DNA from 4 places in the Lysinibacillus sp. FW12 genome. Region 2 is predicted to be linked to each of the others. Evidence: riboswitches for the same ligand, from Rfam matches in the RefSeq annotation. Region 2 holds a riboswitch; each other region holds the start of a gene.
What was found. Region 2 has a riboswitch for S-adenosylmethionine ahead of SJW71_RS21810 (MetQ/NlpA family ABC transporter substrate-binding protein). Riboswitches for the same ligand answer to the same signal wherever they lie in the genome.
Positions count from the first base shown of each region.

Region 1: another riboswitch for S-adenosylmethionine. It lies ahead of SJW71_RS02145 (cyclase family protein); the one in region 2 lies ahead of SJW71_RS21810 (MetQ/NlpA family ABC transporter substrate-binding protein).
Region 3: another riboswitch for S-adenosylmethionine. It lies ahead of SJW71_RS15715 (YezD family protein); the one in region 2 lies ahead of SJW71_RS21810 (MetQ/NlpA family ABC transporter substrate-binding protein).
Region 4: another riboswitch for S-adenosylmethionine. It lies ahead of SJW71_RS03435 (bifunctional homocysteine S-methyltransferase/methylenetetrahydrofolate reductase); the one in region 2 lies ahead of SJW71_RS21810 (MetQ/NlpA family ABC transporter substrate-binding protein).

Region 1 is NZ_CP139094.1:406,992-411,069, forward strand. It holds gene SJW71_RS02135 (Cof-type HAD-IIB family hydrolase) at 1-726, shown strand, start outside; gene SJW71_RS02140 (DedA family protein) at 821-1,417, shown strand; gene SJW71_RS02145 (cyclase family protein) at 1,447-2,184, opposite strand; SAM riboswitch class I at 2,268-2,375, opposite strand; gene SJW71_RS02150 (hypothetical protein) at 2,470-2,868, opposite strand; gene SJW71_RS02155 (MFS transporter) at 3,062-4,078, opposite strand, start outside.
Region 2 is NZ_CP139094.1:4,256,409-4,260,486, reverse strand. It holds gene SJW71_RS21820 (methionine ABC transporter permease) at 1-38, opposite strand, end outside; gene SJW71_RS21815 (methionine ABC transporter ATP-binding protein) at 31-1,056, opposite strand; gene SJW71_RS21810 (MetQ/NlpA family ABC transporter substrate-binding protein) at 1,149-1,979, opposite strand; SAM riboswitch class I at 2,069-2,174, opposite strand; gene SJW71_RS21805 (PPC domain-containing DNA-binding protein) at 2,297-2,800, shown strand; gene SJW71_RS21800 (pyridoxal phosphate-dependent aminotransferase) at 2,841-4,010, opposite strand.
Region 3 is NZ_CP139094.1:3,009,218-3,013,295, forward strand. It holds gene SJW71_RS15705 (VOC family protein) at 1-572, opposite strand, end outside; gene SJW71_RS15710 (flavin reductase family protein) at 730-1,215, shown strand; gene SJW71_RS15715 (YezD family protein) at 1,306-1,461, opposite strand; SAM riboswitch class I at 1,531-1,627, opposite strand; gene SJW71_RS15720 (DUF418 domain-containing protein) at 1,798-2,892, opposite strand; gene SJW71_RS15725 (TetR/AcrR family transcriptional regulator) at 2,885-3,478, opposite strand; gene SJW71_RS15730 (phosphopantothenoylcysteine decarboxylase) at 3,583-4,078, opposite strand, start outside.
Region 4 is NZ_CP139094.1:658,159-662,236, reverse strand. It holds gene SJW71_RS03435 (bifunctional homocysteine S-methyltransferase/methylenetetrahydrofolate reductase) at 1-1,783, opposite strand, end outside; SAM riboswitch class I at 1,872-1,971, opposite strand; gene SJW71_RS03430 (protoporphyrinogen oxidase) at 2,071-3,465, opposite strand; gene SJW71_RS03425 (protoglobin domain-containing protein) at 3,652-4,078, opposite strand, start outside.

The DNA.
Region 1 (4,078 bases), 750 kb from region 2:
TATGAGGATGGCTGTGTAGAAGAAAGTACAAAGCAGGCAATTGATTTGTTAAAGAATAAGGGAATTCACCTTGTAGCAGCTACAGGAAGACCTTTATCCATGTGCCGTGAGTTGGAAGAGTTGGGGATAGAGACCTTTATTACGGCAAATGGTGCATATGTGAAACATCATGATCTTGTCCTACATAAAACGCCTATTGCTAAAGAGATTGTCCAAAATGTTGAGGCTTTTGCAATGGAACAACAGCATAGCTTAACATTTTTTACAGAGCAGCTAGCGATGAATAGCATACAAAGTCCAGCTGCTTTACATGCTATGCAGGAAACATTGTCTTTGGGAGATTTTCCGGTTATAAATGAAAAAATTACGAATGAGGAAGTTTTTCTCATGTGTCTATATACAGATGAACAGGGAGAAAAAAGATATGTTAGTCAATTTCCGAATATATTATGGCAGCGATGGCATCCTTATATTGTGAATGTACTACAGCAGGATGTTTCCAAGTCAATAGCTGTTCAAGCAGTACTAGATTATTTTAACATTGATTCTAAAAATGCCATTGCTTTTGGAGATGGGGATAATGATATGGATATGCTGGAGCTGGTAGGATTAGGAATTGCTATGGGAAATGGAAGCTTAGCTTTGAAAAACGTTGCTGATTTTGTTACAAAGAAATCTACCGAGGGCGGTATTGACTTTGCTTTGCGTCAGCTTCAAATAATTTAAAACAATCTTCAAGTTGCTTCTTCTGTTTTCCGCAGTTTGATTATAATGAAACCTGTATATTTTATAGTTAAAAAATTTTTAGGTGGGATAGTTTATGGCACATCACGTGCAATCTCTAATTGAACATTACGGGTATTTTGGCATTATCGTAATCCTAATTGGAGGTATAGTTGGATTGCCACTTCCTGATGAGGTTTTCTTAACATATGTAGGTTATAGTGTTTATCGGGAAAGCCTTGAACATATCCCTGCATTATTAAGTGCCATGATTGGCGCAGTTGGAGGTATTACTTTAAGCTACTATATTGGTTATCGATTTGGCTTACCATTACTACAAAAGTATGGGCCAAAAATTCATATAACTGAACAAAAAATTGATTTTACGAAAAAAATGTTTGCCAAAATTGGACCTATCTTATTGTTAATAGGCTATTTTATCCCTGGTGTCCGCCACATAACAGCGTATATTGCGGCTATTAATAATTATCCATATAAAAAGTTTGCGTTCTTTGCCTATACAGGAGCATTTATCTGGACATTCACATTTATAACGTTAGGGAAAATGCTTGGAGAGAAATGGCGGTTTGTTGGTTACTACTTATCCCATTATAGTATGTATCTCATCCTATTATTTGTTCTATTAATGTTCGTCGTTTACTTTATATTCAAAAAAAGAAATGTACAAAAATAAAAGTCGGTATCTCTATACCGACTTTTAAGTTATGGCAAAATAGCAAAGGAGCGAACAGGGAATCCAGATGCTTTTTCTGGTTTAGGTACAATATTAAAAATAATTGCACCTGTTGCAGGTAGCTTGTCTAAATTAGTCATTAACTCAATTTGATAAGTGTCTTGTTCGAGCACAAAGTATTCACCATCTAGTTTGCCATTTTTACGAAAATCAGCTGCTGAATCAGTATCGAATGTTTCGTGACCAATCGCACTAACTTTACGTTCCGTCAGTAAAAATTGTAAAGCCTCTAAGCCCCAACCTGGAATATGGTTATATCCTTCCGCATCTTTATTGCTGAATGTTTCCTTATCTGGCCAACGTTTACTCCAATCGGTACGTAGCGCTACAAAGGTACCTGCCTCAATTTTTCCGTGCTGTGCTTCAAACTCAAGTATATCTTGAACACTTAAAGAAAAATCATGATTGCTAGCAGCTTCTTCGGACTTATCAATGACAACAAGGGGAAGAACAAGCTCTTTTAAATCGAGCTCTTCAAGGTACCGTGTGTCTCGCACAAAATGAATGGGTGGGTCGATATGCGTACCATATTGACCAGGGAAAGTGAACTGTTGTGCAAAGAACCCATCATCGTGAGAGAATAATGTTTCAAATTTTGCATCTTCGAACATGAAAAAATGGGGTGAGTTAGGGCCGAATGTATGTGTTAAATCGACCCATTGTTTAGATTTTAATAATTGTAATGCTTGTAATAATTCATTAGACATCGTTTTCCCTGCTTTCTTAAAATAGTAGTAAAAAAAGAGCCCCCTATAGAAGAGGACTCCTGAATAAACAACGGTAGTTCATCTTCTCATCTTCAAGGCTTTGGAATTAGGCCAATTGGAATTAGCACCATACTGTTGAGCTGGTTGCTGAGACTTCATCGGGCCAATCCCTCCGTCTCTCTTGATAAGAAAAATATAAGAATTTTCAGAAATAATAATACAAACACTTTATCATAGTTTTCTATAGTTTACAAGTTCAATAGGGATACAAGGTTAGAGTTTTTTTCACCAATTTAAATTCAATATGACACCACAACAGCCATTATCAATTAGACGTATTCTAAAACTATCAGGTGTATAGTTCGTTTCGAATTTCATCGTAATACCTGTGGATGAAATTAATTTCTCCACTTCTGCTTTATTTGAAAGTTGTGCTGCATTCATTAAATCATGGGCAAATTGCTGGGAGCTTTCAATTTTATCCGTCAGTAATTGGGCTTGCTGCATAATTGCCTTTATCCGTGTAACCGATGATTTTAATTTATGTGTATCAACAGGTGGAAAGGGATTGTTGGTCAGCATTGCAAGATGTTGGGGAAAGGATCTTACAGCAAGGTGGTTGGCCATTGGTGGCGCTGAGTAATGATAGGGATGAACGAAATACGGATAAGGATTGTAATACAATGGAATTCCTCCTATCCTATAGCTGATATCTTATCTTATGTATTCAAGCGAATTTAGGTGTAACTCCATTCTTGTCTTACTTATAACACAAAAAGGAAGCCACAGGGAGCTTCCTTTTTATCAATATTGTATATATACCGATGTTTAAATTACTAAAATATCAAGTAAATGCTAGATAAACGGACTAACAATATTATCGTTTTTTATTATCGAAAAGCAACCATAATAATGTAACAATCGCTGCTAGCATAACCATTAGGAATCCATAAAGAGGCGTATGTGCTAATGATTGATGGCGAATAATAAAACCTCCAATATAGGATCCTAAAAATATACCAATGTTAAAAGCAGAAATGTTTAATGCTGAAGCCATAGAAATAGCTGACGGCACATATTTTTCAGACAGTAGAACAGCATATAACTGTAATCCTGGGACATTCATGAACATAAATAATCCCATTGTCAGTACCATGATTAATCCGATAATCGGTGATTCAAGAGTGAAGCCAATACCAAGTAACGCTAAGGCAAGTCCAACAAAAATTATAAAGATGGAACGTAGTGGATTTTGGTTAGCAAAATGGCCTCCTAATGTATTACCAATAGCAACGCAAATACCATAGACAACTAATATAATCACTACTGCATGTGGGGAATAGCCCATATATTGCTCTAAAATAGGAGAAACATACGTATAGACTACAAAGGCCCCACCATATCCAATTGCTGTAATGAAAAGGATTAATAACATGCGAATATTGCCTAATACTTTGCCAATATCACGTAAAGAAATAGGATTACCTTTTGATAATTGGTTAGGTACTAGTAAAGCATTACTAATTAAACCGATAATGCCTATAATGACGATAAAAATGAACGACATACGCCAGTCTGTTACTTGTCCAATAAATGTACCAAGTGGAACACCGGTCACAGTTGCTAGCGTTAAGCCTGTAAACATAAAGGCAATCGCGCTTGCTCGTTTATTTGGTTCAACTACATCAGCTGCTATAACAGAGGCGATCGACATAAACACACCATGAGCTAATGCTGAAATAATACGACCTATTATCAGTATAGAAAAAATTGGTGCGATAGCTGCAGTTAAATTCCCCGCTATAAAAATGGTCATAACAAGCAATAAAACTGTTTTTCGACTAAGACGAGATGTTAAGGCTGTTAATAATGGAGCACCAACAGTGACACCTAG
Region 2 (4,078 bases):
TCTGACCAATCTGAAAAGAAGCTTTGAATACTACTCATTGAATTCGCCTCCTAATTCTTCTACCGCAACACCATTTTCTGTAAAATAGGTTAGGGCCTTTTGGACGATATGGGTTTCTCCATGTAAATGCACCACGATGTTCCCAACAATGCCGTTTTTTAATTCAATAATATTAGCTGTTAAAATATTCGGTTGCACATCGTACACCTTCGTGACTTCTGCTAGTAATGGCTTACCCGTACTTTCACCAAGGAATGTTAAACGAATGACACTTCCTGAAACGTTTAACTGCTCAATGAGTGAAGGGGATAAATTACGCTGAGAAATTGTATTTAAAAACTTTCTAGTAGTAAGGTGCTTCGGTTTTGCAAAAAGCTCAATAGCAGTACCAAACTCCACGACCTTACCTGATTCGAGAACAGATACCTCATCACATATTTTCTGAATGACATTCATTTCATGTGTGATGAGTAGGATCGTAATGCCTAACTCGCGGTTAATTTTTAACAACAATTCAAGGATGGCCTCGGTCGTTTCAGGATCGAGTGCACTTGTTGCCTCGTCACTAAGTAAAATCTCTGGCTCTTGTGCTAAGGCACGTGCAATAGCAACTCGTTGCTTTTGCCCACCAGAAAGTTGATTAGGATAGCTATCCAGTTTCTCTGTTAATCCTACAATTTCGGCGTATTTTGCTACACGGTTTTTTACTTCCTTGTCGTTATAGCCTAGTAGTTTTAAAGGCACGGCAATATTGTTGTAAACTGTTGCAGTTTTTAATAGATTAAAATGTTGGAAAATCATTCCTATTTTTTGTCGTGTTTGACGTAATTCATTTAGCGAAAGGGCTGTAATGTCCACATTGTCTATCAGTACTTTTCCCGAAGTAGGACGTTCCAGTAAATTGACACATCGAATAAGTGTACTTTTACCAGCACCACTATAGCCGATAACCCCATGAATTTGTCCCTTTTTCACATGAAGATTGATTCCATCCACAGCTTTAATGATCCCTTTTTTCGTCTTAAATTCTTTCGATATATTTTGTAATTGAATCATACGATATTGCTCCTTTCTCGTCCTTCTAAAAGTGAGAATCTGCTCGTTTTCTCATGAGGAATACGGCAGATTCTTCTGCTAATAGAAGCATATTACCAGCTAGGAATCACAGAACCTTTGAATTCTTCTTCAATGAATTGACGTACTTCCTCAGATTGGTAAGCCTCAACAAACTTTTTAATGGTTGGGTCGTTTTCATTTTCAGCACGTACTACAATGTAATTCACGTATGGTGAGTCAGTAGATTCTAATAGAATAGAGTCTTCTTTAGGATTAATGCCGGCTTCTAGTGCGAAGTTTGTATTAATGGCTGCTACATCTACTTCACTAAGCTGTTTAGGAATTTGAGCCGCCTCTAGTTCAATGAACTGTAAATTCTTTTTATTTTCTTCAACGTCACGGATAGAGGCTGTTAAGTCTGCACCATCCTTTAGCTTAATATAGCCAGCTTCTTGTAAAACAAAGAGGGCACGGGCCCCATTTGTTGGGTCGTTCGGTAAGCCAAATGTGGCACCATCAGGAATATCATCAAATGATTTATATTTTTCAGAGTAAATACCCATTGGATTTAAAATAGTTTTGCCTACTGGTACTAAATCTGTATCGTGATCTTTATTAAATGTGTCCAAGAAAGGCTCATGTTGGTAGCTGTTTGCATCGAGATCGCCTTCAGCTAACGATGTATTTGGTAAAACATAATCAGAAAACGACTTTAGCTCAACTTCTAAGCCTTTTTCTTTTGCTACTTTAGCTGCTACTTCTGCAATTTGCTCGTGTGGACCAGAAGTGACACCAACGACGATTTTATTTTCATCGATTGCCTCAGCTTGACCTTTACTATCTTCTTTAGAGCCACAGCCTGCTAGAGCTGCTACTAATGTAAGACTTGCTAAACCTACTAAAAATTTATTTTTCTTTTTCATGAAAATGACCTCCAAAATGTTTTTATCGGTTTTTTGAAAATAAAAAAACTCTCTTACAAACTAAGAGAGGCTCATGAAAAAGACGTCCTCTCTTATCTATCAAACGAAATTCGTTTGCAGGATTTAGCACCTTCCTTTTAAAAAGGAGGTTGCCGAGCTTCATAGGGCCAGTCCCTCAGCTACTCTTGATAAGAGATTTATAATATTTTTTTGTAATTCCGATAGAACTAATATAATTTATGGGGTATAGTAAGTCAATAAATATTTTTAAAATTTTTTATATTATTATAATTTTTTGTTATGAAAGAGGGAGAACAATGTCTGTAAGAGTAAATTATGGAATTGGTTCATTTGGCAAGGTTATTAGTGCTCGTATTCTAATGGGGACAGACATCATGGAAGGAATTGAGGCGCTCTGTGAGGAGAATCAAATAGAGTCTGCTACAATTGTAAGTTGTATTGGGAGCTTCCAAAAAAGTAGCTTTGTTTATTTAGTACCTGATGAAACATCGCACATTAAAGTCCGTTTTAGTGAAGTCATTGAAAAAGAGGGACCACTCGAATTTATTCAAGGATCTGGTGTTGTCTGTAAACGAGATGGAGGATATGAAACACATTTCCATGGTTCGATGAGTGATCAATGGGGTGTAGTATCAGGTGGACACTTTCTGAAAGGTAGAAATCCCGTTATTACAGCGGACATTGTACTGGCTGAGATTCAAGGCGTTCAGCATATTCGTAGATTGGATGAAGAAACAGGCCATATACAATTTTATCCGCTAGAGCAAGGTTTAGAGCTACCAAGAAAAATCGAAAAATAGCATGCCCTGTAGAGAATGTATGCTACAGGACATAGTAGTATTAAGCGGTAAATAATTGTAATTGTTCAATTCTGTGAATGGCTTCACGTAAGCGTTCCTCGCTGACAAGTAAGCCAACACGTATATACCCTTCGCCATATTGACCGAAGCCATTGCCTGCGGCTACTGCAATATCAGCTTTTTCTAGCAATAAATCAGCAAATTGTTCACTAGTGTAGCCTACAGGTACAGGAAGCCAAGCAAAAAAGGAGCCCTTCGGAGCCGTAACTTGCCAGCCAATTCTTTGAGCTTCTTCAATTAATACATTTCGACGACGTTCATAAGTAGCCCTTAGTTCATCTGCACATTCTTGAGAAGCTGTTAGTGCCACTGCTGCTGCTTGCTGAATTGCAGGGAATTGACTACAAAACAAATGATCTTGAACGAGATTAATAGCCGCAATAATATCGGCGTTACCAACGGCGAAGCCTATACGCCAGCCAGCCATATTAAAGGTTTTCGATAGTGTATACATTTCAATACCAATGTCTTTTGCACCCTCTGCCTGTAGGAAGCTAATAGGTTTATTGCCATCAAATCCTATTGCCCCATAAGCAAAATCATGTGATACGATAATATTATGTTCCTTGGCAAAGCGAACAGTCTCTTCGAAAAATGCCAGTGTTGCTGTACCACCTGTAGGGTTATTCGGGTAATTTAAATAAAGTAGCTTGGCTTTTTCTTTCACTTCATTAGGTAATGCATGATAATCAGGTAAGAAATTATTTTCAGCAAAAAGTGGCATAACCTCAAAATTTACATCACCTAATACTACACCTGATAAGTAGTCTGGATAGCCTGGGTCCGGTAATAGCATGGTATCACCAGGGTTTAATACGGCTAGAGGTAGCTCAACAAGACCTATTTTTGTTCCGCCAAGAATTGCTACCTCCGTGTCGGGATTTATATCAACATTATATTCCCGTTTGTAAAAATTGGCAGCTGCCTGGCGTAATTCGGCGATACCACGAAACGGCGAATATTTGTGATTTTGAGGATTGTCTGCTGCTTCCTGTAATGCTTGAATGATGTGAGGTGGCGTCGGTTGGTCGGGATTACCTTGCCCGAGATTGATGACATCACGTCCCTCCTCTAGGGCACTGTTTACTTTTTGGACGAGTGCCGCAAAAAATTGGGGAGGTAGTTGCTGTAGTTTTTTAGAGAATTCCATGCATGATCACCTTTTTCAGAATATAATAATTATTATTGAAGAATATGAAGCAAATAGTATTACTTTTT
Region 3 (4,078 bases), 1.2 Mb from region 2:
TGCCATAAACGAACTGTTCTTCGTATATCCTTGACATACAATTGGATTGATTCCATTGTAATCGCTTGTTTTGTATCAATAGCACCGCTTGTCACTAATTGTGACAGACGTTCCTCATCTTCCTCTGCCCATTCAATTAAAAATGGAAAATCAATGAGAAGATCTGGTTTGCCAAAATGGAGAAGCTTCCACTTCACAACAGTGCCATCCGGTCTTGTTCGACTGCAAGCATCCGGCCCATATACATCATAACCTAATGCTCGTAAGCGTTGACCCTCTTCCTCAATTTTTTTGGTACGCAAGGCTATTCGTGAAAATCCTTGGCGCTCTTGATCACGTTTAAACGTATAATGTAAGGAATATGGGTATTGTGCCGCCTGCTCAAATAAATCACGATCATAGATAGCAATTTGTTCAATATAGCTTAAGCCAAAGTAGCTTAACGTATTATAAGTCCCCCACATCGTGTGCTGCCCACCATTCACTGTGTGGACATTTCGTTTATTGAAGAAAACCTTTATATTTTCTGGTGATTCCACTTGGTGAACCAGGTGATCAAAATATAAAGTCATGGCAATTCCCCTTTCTTTCCCCATTACCTTTACCTGTATGTTTAATTGGTTTAAAATTTACTCAAGAAAAGGAGTTACTAGTAGGATATGAAAAAAAAGTTCATTTTACCTACTTACTCCGTGAACTAATTTATATTAATAAAGAGGTGATATTTGAATGACAGATCAAGTAGCTGCTTTTAAATTGGCATTAGGTAATTACCCTACAGGCGTTACAGTTGTCACAACAAGTCATGAAACAAAACCTATAGGCTTAACCGTCAATTCCTTTGCATCTGTTTCAATCGACCCGCTCCTTATTTTGTGGTCACTCGATAAAAATTCTCAGCTTCATTCTTATTTTACGAATGCTTCTCATTTCGCGGTCAATATTTTAGCAAGCGACCAAGAACATTTATGTACACTATTTGCCAGTAAAATCCCTGATCGTTTTGCACAGGCACAGTGGTCCACTTCATCTTTAGGTCTACCGATTTTACATGATACAGCAGCTATTTTACAATGTAAAACGTTTCAGCAAATAGATGCTGGCGACCATACCATTTTTATTGGGCATGTGCAAGACATTACAAACGGGCAAAAAGAACCGTTACTATACCATCGCCGTCATATTGGGCAAATACCAAAAAGCTTTTATAGTTAATTTTTTAGACAAAAAAAGGGCCACTTGTAAGCAAAGGAAATCCTTCATGCTTATTGGTGGCCTTTTGACATCGTTCAACTGAAATCAATGTTATTTTTTCTGCGGAAATCTCTGTTTTTCAAGCCTATTAATTTGCACAATAACACCATCTTGGATCGTAATATGCACTTCACCAAATTCAAGATTTTGAATTGCCTTGGCAATTGCCTCTAATTTTTTATCATCTACCTTTACTGATTGAGCCATACGATACACCCCTTCTTTTTCATTCTTGTTGTACAAAAGAGGCCAACGCATCAAACTGATTGATAGCCCCTCCTATCTCTCAGATACCATCTGTTGGATTTGGCACCTAACTTTTCGGTTGCCGAGGCTTCGTTGGGCCAAGTCCCTCCACCTCTCTTGATAAGAGTACTGCGTTTCTTGACAATAATTCTATAATTCTACTATACGAATGTCAATATAAAATATTAGAAAACCTAGCTGAATACTCTGTAATATCAATCTTCTACGTTTGTATGAGTCGATATGAATGTATTTTATGCCAAATCAGTAGTAAATAGATGACTACTCTCAAACTTTTTAATTGGACCATTTTCTCAAAATGAGTTCAATTGGACCACGTTGATGGATAGTCCTCCACCATATCGAAAAAAACACACAGCCTAAAAAATAACAACATGCATAGAGCATTGAAAAAACGACTGTTAGATTATTCGATAAATCGAAAACTTCTAACACAGTGATGCCAATAAAGACATGGCCAACATAGTGTGTTAAGGACAATTGACCCGTTTTAATGATTGCTTCTATTACTTTATTTTTGAAAGTTTCTACAAAATACATACAACCTACTATTATCACAATAGCCGAAGCCGAATTTGATAGAACATACATTATATTTGGTGGAATTGGTCCTGTATCAAATAAATACAACGCACTATCATGATCTAAGAAATATTTTGTCGAGAAGTGAATAATCACCTTTGAAAAAATTTCTATAATCACTCCTAACAAGATACCTACCGTAACTAATTTCTTTCTTAATGCCCTATTGGTTAAATCTAAGGTACCTACAATCATCCCAATGAGAAAAAAAGATATCCATGGAAAAACGGGATGGTAGCCATTAAACAGTAAATTTCTCATAAAACCTTCTACCGTCCAAAAATCTATATACTCTAATAAAATATATTTTGGATGCCACCCAACTAGATAATTGAATTGGATTTGTAGCCATTGGGAAACGATTATCACCGCACTAATTGTAAAAAGCATGGTTTTCTTTGAAGTTGCTATCAACAAAGCTGCAAGAAACATATAAACACCGTAATAATGTAAAATATCTCCCGTCCATCCGACCACATATAAAACCATCCCAACAACAAACAAAAAAAGAGCTCGCTTCCATAAAGTTAACTTACTTTGGCGAATAAGAATTGGGTCCTTTGCTTCCCTTGCTTTCCGCGTCATCAGCGCAGTCCCTATTCCTGCTAGAATGACAAATAGTGCAGAGGCGCGCCCCTCAAAAAGACTTTGCAATTGAATGAGCCATTGTGAACCATTGGCAGTTGAACCTGAAATAACGCCAAAGTTTACAATAAACATACCTAACATTGCTAATGCTCTTGCAAAATCTAAGCCCTCAATACGACGATGACCAAGTTGCTTATTCATCTTTTCCCCCTTGAATGACGCTATGTACTGCCTCCCTCCAAATAGCCTTATAGTTCAATTGACTACCAGTTAACATAAAATTGCCAATATTATCATAGAGCATGGCTAACATATGGGCTTTCGCTTCTATGTTGGCACTTTCATCTAGCACTTCTAGTTGCACTGCGTATTGTAAAATATCATAAAATCTTGCTAAATAATCTGATTGAAGCACTAATAACTGTTGCATGTAGTGGTCGTCGCGAGCGGCTAATAACAAATACTGACTAAATATTTTATTAAAATAAGGATCTTTGTCCTGTTCATCAATTGACTTATAGCCAATCTTCAGTAATTTCTCAATGAAATTGCTTGGAGATAGCTCCTTGTAATCAACAACGATATCATATTGAATTTCTTTATAAAGTTCCTCAAACAAAAAAGAAATTAATTGATCCTTTGATTGAAAATAGTAATAAATAGCTGGTTTTGATATGCCGACCTCTGCTGCAATCATAGCTAAGCTCGTTTTCTCAAATCCTTTTTCTGCAAACATCACATAGGCAACTTCTAAAATTTTTTGAAAGGTTTGTTCTCTATTTCCCATAAGGGCCTCCTTTTTTACCGACCGTTAAGTAAATAATATACGAAGATCCAATTTTTCACAACAAAAAAACTGTGCAGAAGTAAACCCTCTCCACAGTTCTCCTTTTAATCCCCCTGTAAACAGTCCATTAGAGCTTGAGCTGTCTGTTGCTTACCCATCACCTTGATCGGCTGCCCTTCAGCAGGCACAATCCAATGAGGCTCGTCCCCACCATATAAAGATTGTGAGCTGTTAGCTACCATAAATTGTGCATTGGCTGTTTCCATGCGTAGTTTTGCACGAGCAAGCAAAAATTCCTCATCATTCGTCGCTTCCAGCTTAAAGCCTACTAACGTTACATTTGGTTGCCAGCCTTTGATTTGACCTAAAACTTTTGGTGCCTTTTTAAAATGAATAACCGGTGGTTCGTCAGAAGGCATTTTGCCCGCTTCCTCCATTAAATTCCCTGATTGATCATACACTTTGTCTATGACCCAATCGGAGCCAGCAGCAGCCATAATGACGATATCGACTTGTTGTTGTTGGACAGCATGACGAACTTTTTCTCCTAAATCCTCAATGCCTTCAAATTTAACCAATGTCATTTTATCTTCGTTTTCT
Region 4 (4,078 bases), 1.0 Mb from region 2:
GTGTCACATCATAGCGTAAAAAAGGTGTAATAAGGTAAATACCATTAAAATATTGCGCAGCCACCTCTACTAATTCCCTTGCAATGGCAATACCCTCAGCTGTTGCACGTTCTTTATCTTCACCACAAGCCTTCATTCTTGCTAAGGCATCTTCTGATAATTTGATGCCAGGCACCTCGTGGTGTAAAAACTCTGCACTTTTATAACTCGTAACGGGCATAATCCCAATATATATCGGTGCTTGTAGATGCTTTGTTGCCTCGTAAATTTCCACAATTTTTTCCTTCGTATACACGGGCTGTGAAATAAAATAATCTGCACCATGTTCGATTTTCTTTTCTAAACGTGCCACAGCACGGTCTAACACACGAACGTTTGGATTAAATGCAGCAGCCACTGAAAAATTTGCTTTTTTTCGAAGGGGTTTACCAGAGAAAGAGACCCCTTCATTTAACTGCTTAATTAATTGGATTAGCTCCATCGAGGATACATCATAAACGCTTGTCGCACCTGGGAAGTCCCCAACTTTTGTTGGATCACCCGTAACAGCTAAGACATCATGAATTCCTAAAGCATTTAATCCCATTAAATGTGATTGCAGACCGATTAAATTACGATCTCGACATGTAATATGTGTTAGAGGACGTACGCCATGTGTATTCTTCAACAATGCTCCCATTGCAATATTGCTAATACGAGGAGAGGCTAGAGAATTGTCTGCCATCATGACTACATCTGCGCCAGCATCATACAATTGTTTTGCTCCTACAAGGAATCCATCAATTTCTAAATGTCTAGGTGTATCCAGTTCTACAATGACAGATCGTTCACGTTTTACTTTTTCATGAAGAGGCTCATACTTAGGAGGCTCTGCTTCTCGAACGATCTCAATCTTTTCAGGTTTCGCATGCTTTTCATGAACGGGTGATAACTCCTCTAAATATTTTTTTGCTGCCGCTATATGCTTTGGTGTCGTACCACAGCAGCCCCCAATCAAGCGTACCCCTTGATCACGTAGTTCTACTGCTGCTCGACCAAAATAATCAGCCTCCGATTCATAAACGACACGCCCATCTTCTAAGTCAAGAAGTGAAGCGTTCGGATAAGCTGACATAAATGCCTTTTCAGGAAGTTCTACGCCTTCAAATGCTTGTATTGTATGATGTGGGCCTAGCCGGCAATTGACACCAACGATATCTGCACCAAGTGTTTCTAGCTCATGCAAAGCATTATTTAAAGACATTCCATTTTGTAAAACACCAGGCTCATGCATAGATACTTGTGCAATAATTGGTAACATTGTTTTTGCACGTAACATTTTTAATGTTGCAGTTAATTCTTCAAAATCATAATAGGTTTCAAGTAAGAGGCCATCTGGATTTCCTGCAAGTAAAACACTTGCTTGTTCCTCTACAGTCGCTAATATTTCCTCTAGTGTTGCATCACTTTTTCGGATACCACGAATACCTCCTATTGTCCCTAAAACAAATTGACCTCCATCTGCAGCTGCTCGCTTAGCAATTGTAATAGCTGCTTCATTAAATTGTTGAACGCGTGATTCTAATCCATAGCGAGCTAATTTGATGGCATTTGCACCGTACGTATTCGTTTGAATGATGTCAGCACCAGCCGCAATATATTCTCTATGAATCTTTTCAATTAACTCTGGTCTCTGCACATTCATTTCCTCATGGCAATATTCCAATCCATAGCCATAAAGAACTGTGCCTATTGCACCATCCGCCGTCAATACATGCGTGTTTAACTTCTCAAGCAATCCCATAAAACTAGCCTCTCTTCCTATGTCTCTGTATAATAAAAAGCCTTCTTTCATAAAAAAGAAGGCTTTAACGATTCAGCATTGTTGTTCCTTCTCATCTTCGACTCAACGGTCTTCTGGATTTAGCACCTGACAATAAGTTGGTTGCTGAAGCTTCAATGGGCCAGTCCCTCTGCTTCTCTTGATAAGAATTAAGTATGAATTTTTTAAATAATTAAAAGAATCATATCGTTTACTGACGAATGAGTCAAGAGTATTTCACGTAACAAAGTAATTTTTAACTTAAAATCTTAGAAACTGGATAGTTCCTCTGCAAGCTCCTCACCAATTTTTTTCCCATTTTGAATGCAAGCTCCGATACCTACACCAAAATATGAACAGCCTGCTATAGCTAAATTTGGATAGTTTTTGTTCAGTTCCTGAAGCAACCCTTGTAACGCTTCTCTGTGAGCTAAGTCGTATTTAGGCATTTGATCAATCCATTTTGTTACATTTACTACGGTTGGATCCTCTTCTATTCCCAAGCTCTTTCGAACATCCTCTAAAGCAACGGTTACCAATTCTTCATCAGTCATGGTACGTAGTTGTTCATACGCTGGGTTAATACTCTTATAGAAGAGTCGTACAAGTAATTTATTGTCTCTCGATGTATGCTTCCATTTACGACTTGTCCAAGTTGCTGCATTACAAGTAACGTTAGAATTATGAGAGACAATATAGCCCGTTCCATCTGCTGGCAATTTCGCGTCTGGTACATCGAAGCCTAAGTATATGGTAATGGCTGACGCAGTAGTAAATTGATTAAAATAACGGTTTAATGATTCATCCTTCATGAGGCTTTGAACAGCTTCATTCGGTAGTGCAAGCACAACATAATCTGCTCCGATATTTTCACCATTTGCTAATGAAATTGTATAGCGGTCTTCCTGTTTTTGAACATGTAAAGTAGCGACACCCTTGATAATTTCAACATTGGTTAATGTTTGCTCAAGTCGATCGATTAAAGAAGTTAAACCATTTTTAAATGATATAAATTTTTTATTGGCAGCTTTAACAAATTGCTCACGGTTCGCATCAAAACCTTTAATGATACTTCCATAATCATTCTTATAATCAATTAAATACGGTAAAGTAGAAGCAATTGAAAGCTGATGTAAATCACCTGAATACACACCTGCTAGAACTGGTGCAATTTGGTTTTTTACTAGTTCCTCTCCTAAATAGTAGGTTAAGAACTCGCCAATTGAACTTTCCTTTGTAAAGCCTTTGTTTGGTAATGTCAAATCCTTTAATGCTTCCTGCTTTCCTTGCTCTGATATTAATGTGCTTTCCTCTAAGGATGCCAAGCTCATTGGAATACCAAATGTAGAATCAGCTGGAATAGCATGTAGTTCATTATTTGTGTAAATATAAGAAATGCCGGTTTCGTTATAAACTAGATTATCTTCAAAATCAAGCTCCTGCACTAGCTCCATAACACCTTTATGGCGAGCGACAATAGAATCAGCACCTGTTTCCATAATAAATCCTTCTTCATATGCCGAATGTAACTTACCACCTAGATATGTATTTTTCTCTACAAGTACTAGACGAACATCTAGATTATTCTCCTTCACTTGACGTTGTAAGTAATGCATTGTGCATAATCCTGTAATTCCGCCACCTAATACAACAACTGTTTTCATATAAACCGCCCCTATTATTAGTTCTTTCTACAGTATAAACCTATTTTCATTGAAAATTGCATTCAACCCTTTACAAATTTAGCAAAAATAGAGCTATCCCTTTAGGAGATAGCTCTAGCCAACATATATATTAATAGGTACTATAGTGTTAATTACGCCTAATACATTGTAGTAAATACTAACCGTCTATACTTTTAAATTTTGCGCAAAGGTCGCTAATTTTTCTGCCGAATTCGTTACTTCTGTAAATGATGTCCCTAACTCACCTAATATACCTACGATTGCTTGTATTTTTGTTGCCATGCAATCATTTTGTTCTTTTGCTTCAGTCATGGCATCTAGTATACTCGTAAACTGGCCTTCTGTTTGCAACATATTTTCCTCACCAGACGCTACTTCTCCTTGAATATTCGTCAAAGAATACTCTAGTTTCTCAGTCCGTTCGCTTGTTTTTTTCAATAACAAAGCAACCGCTGTTACCGATTCTTTTGTTTGAATAGATAACTTTCGAACTTCGTCTGCTACTACACTAAATCCTTTTCCCGCCTCTCCAGCTCGAGCCGCTTCAATAGCTGCATTCAAAGCTAACAGATTAGTTTGATTCGCAATAGTA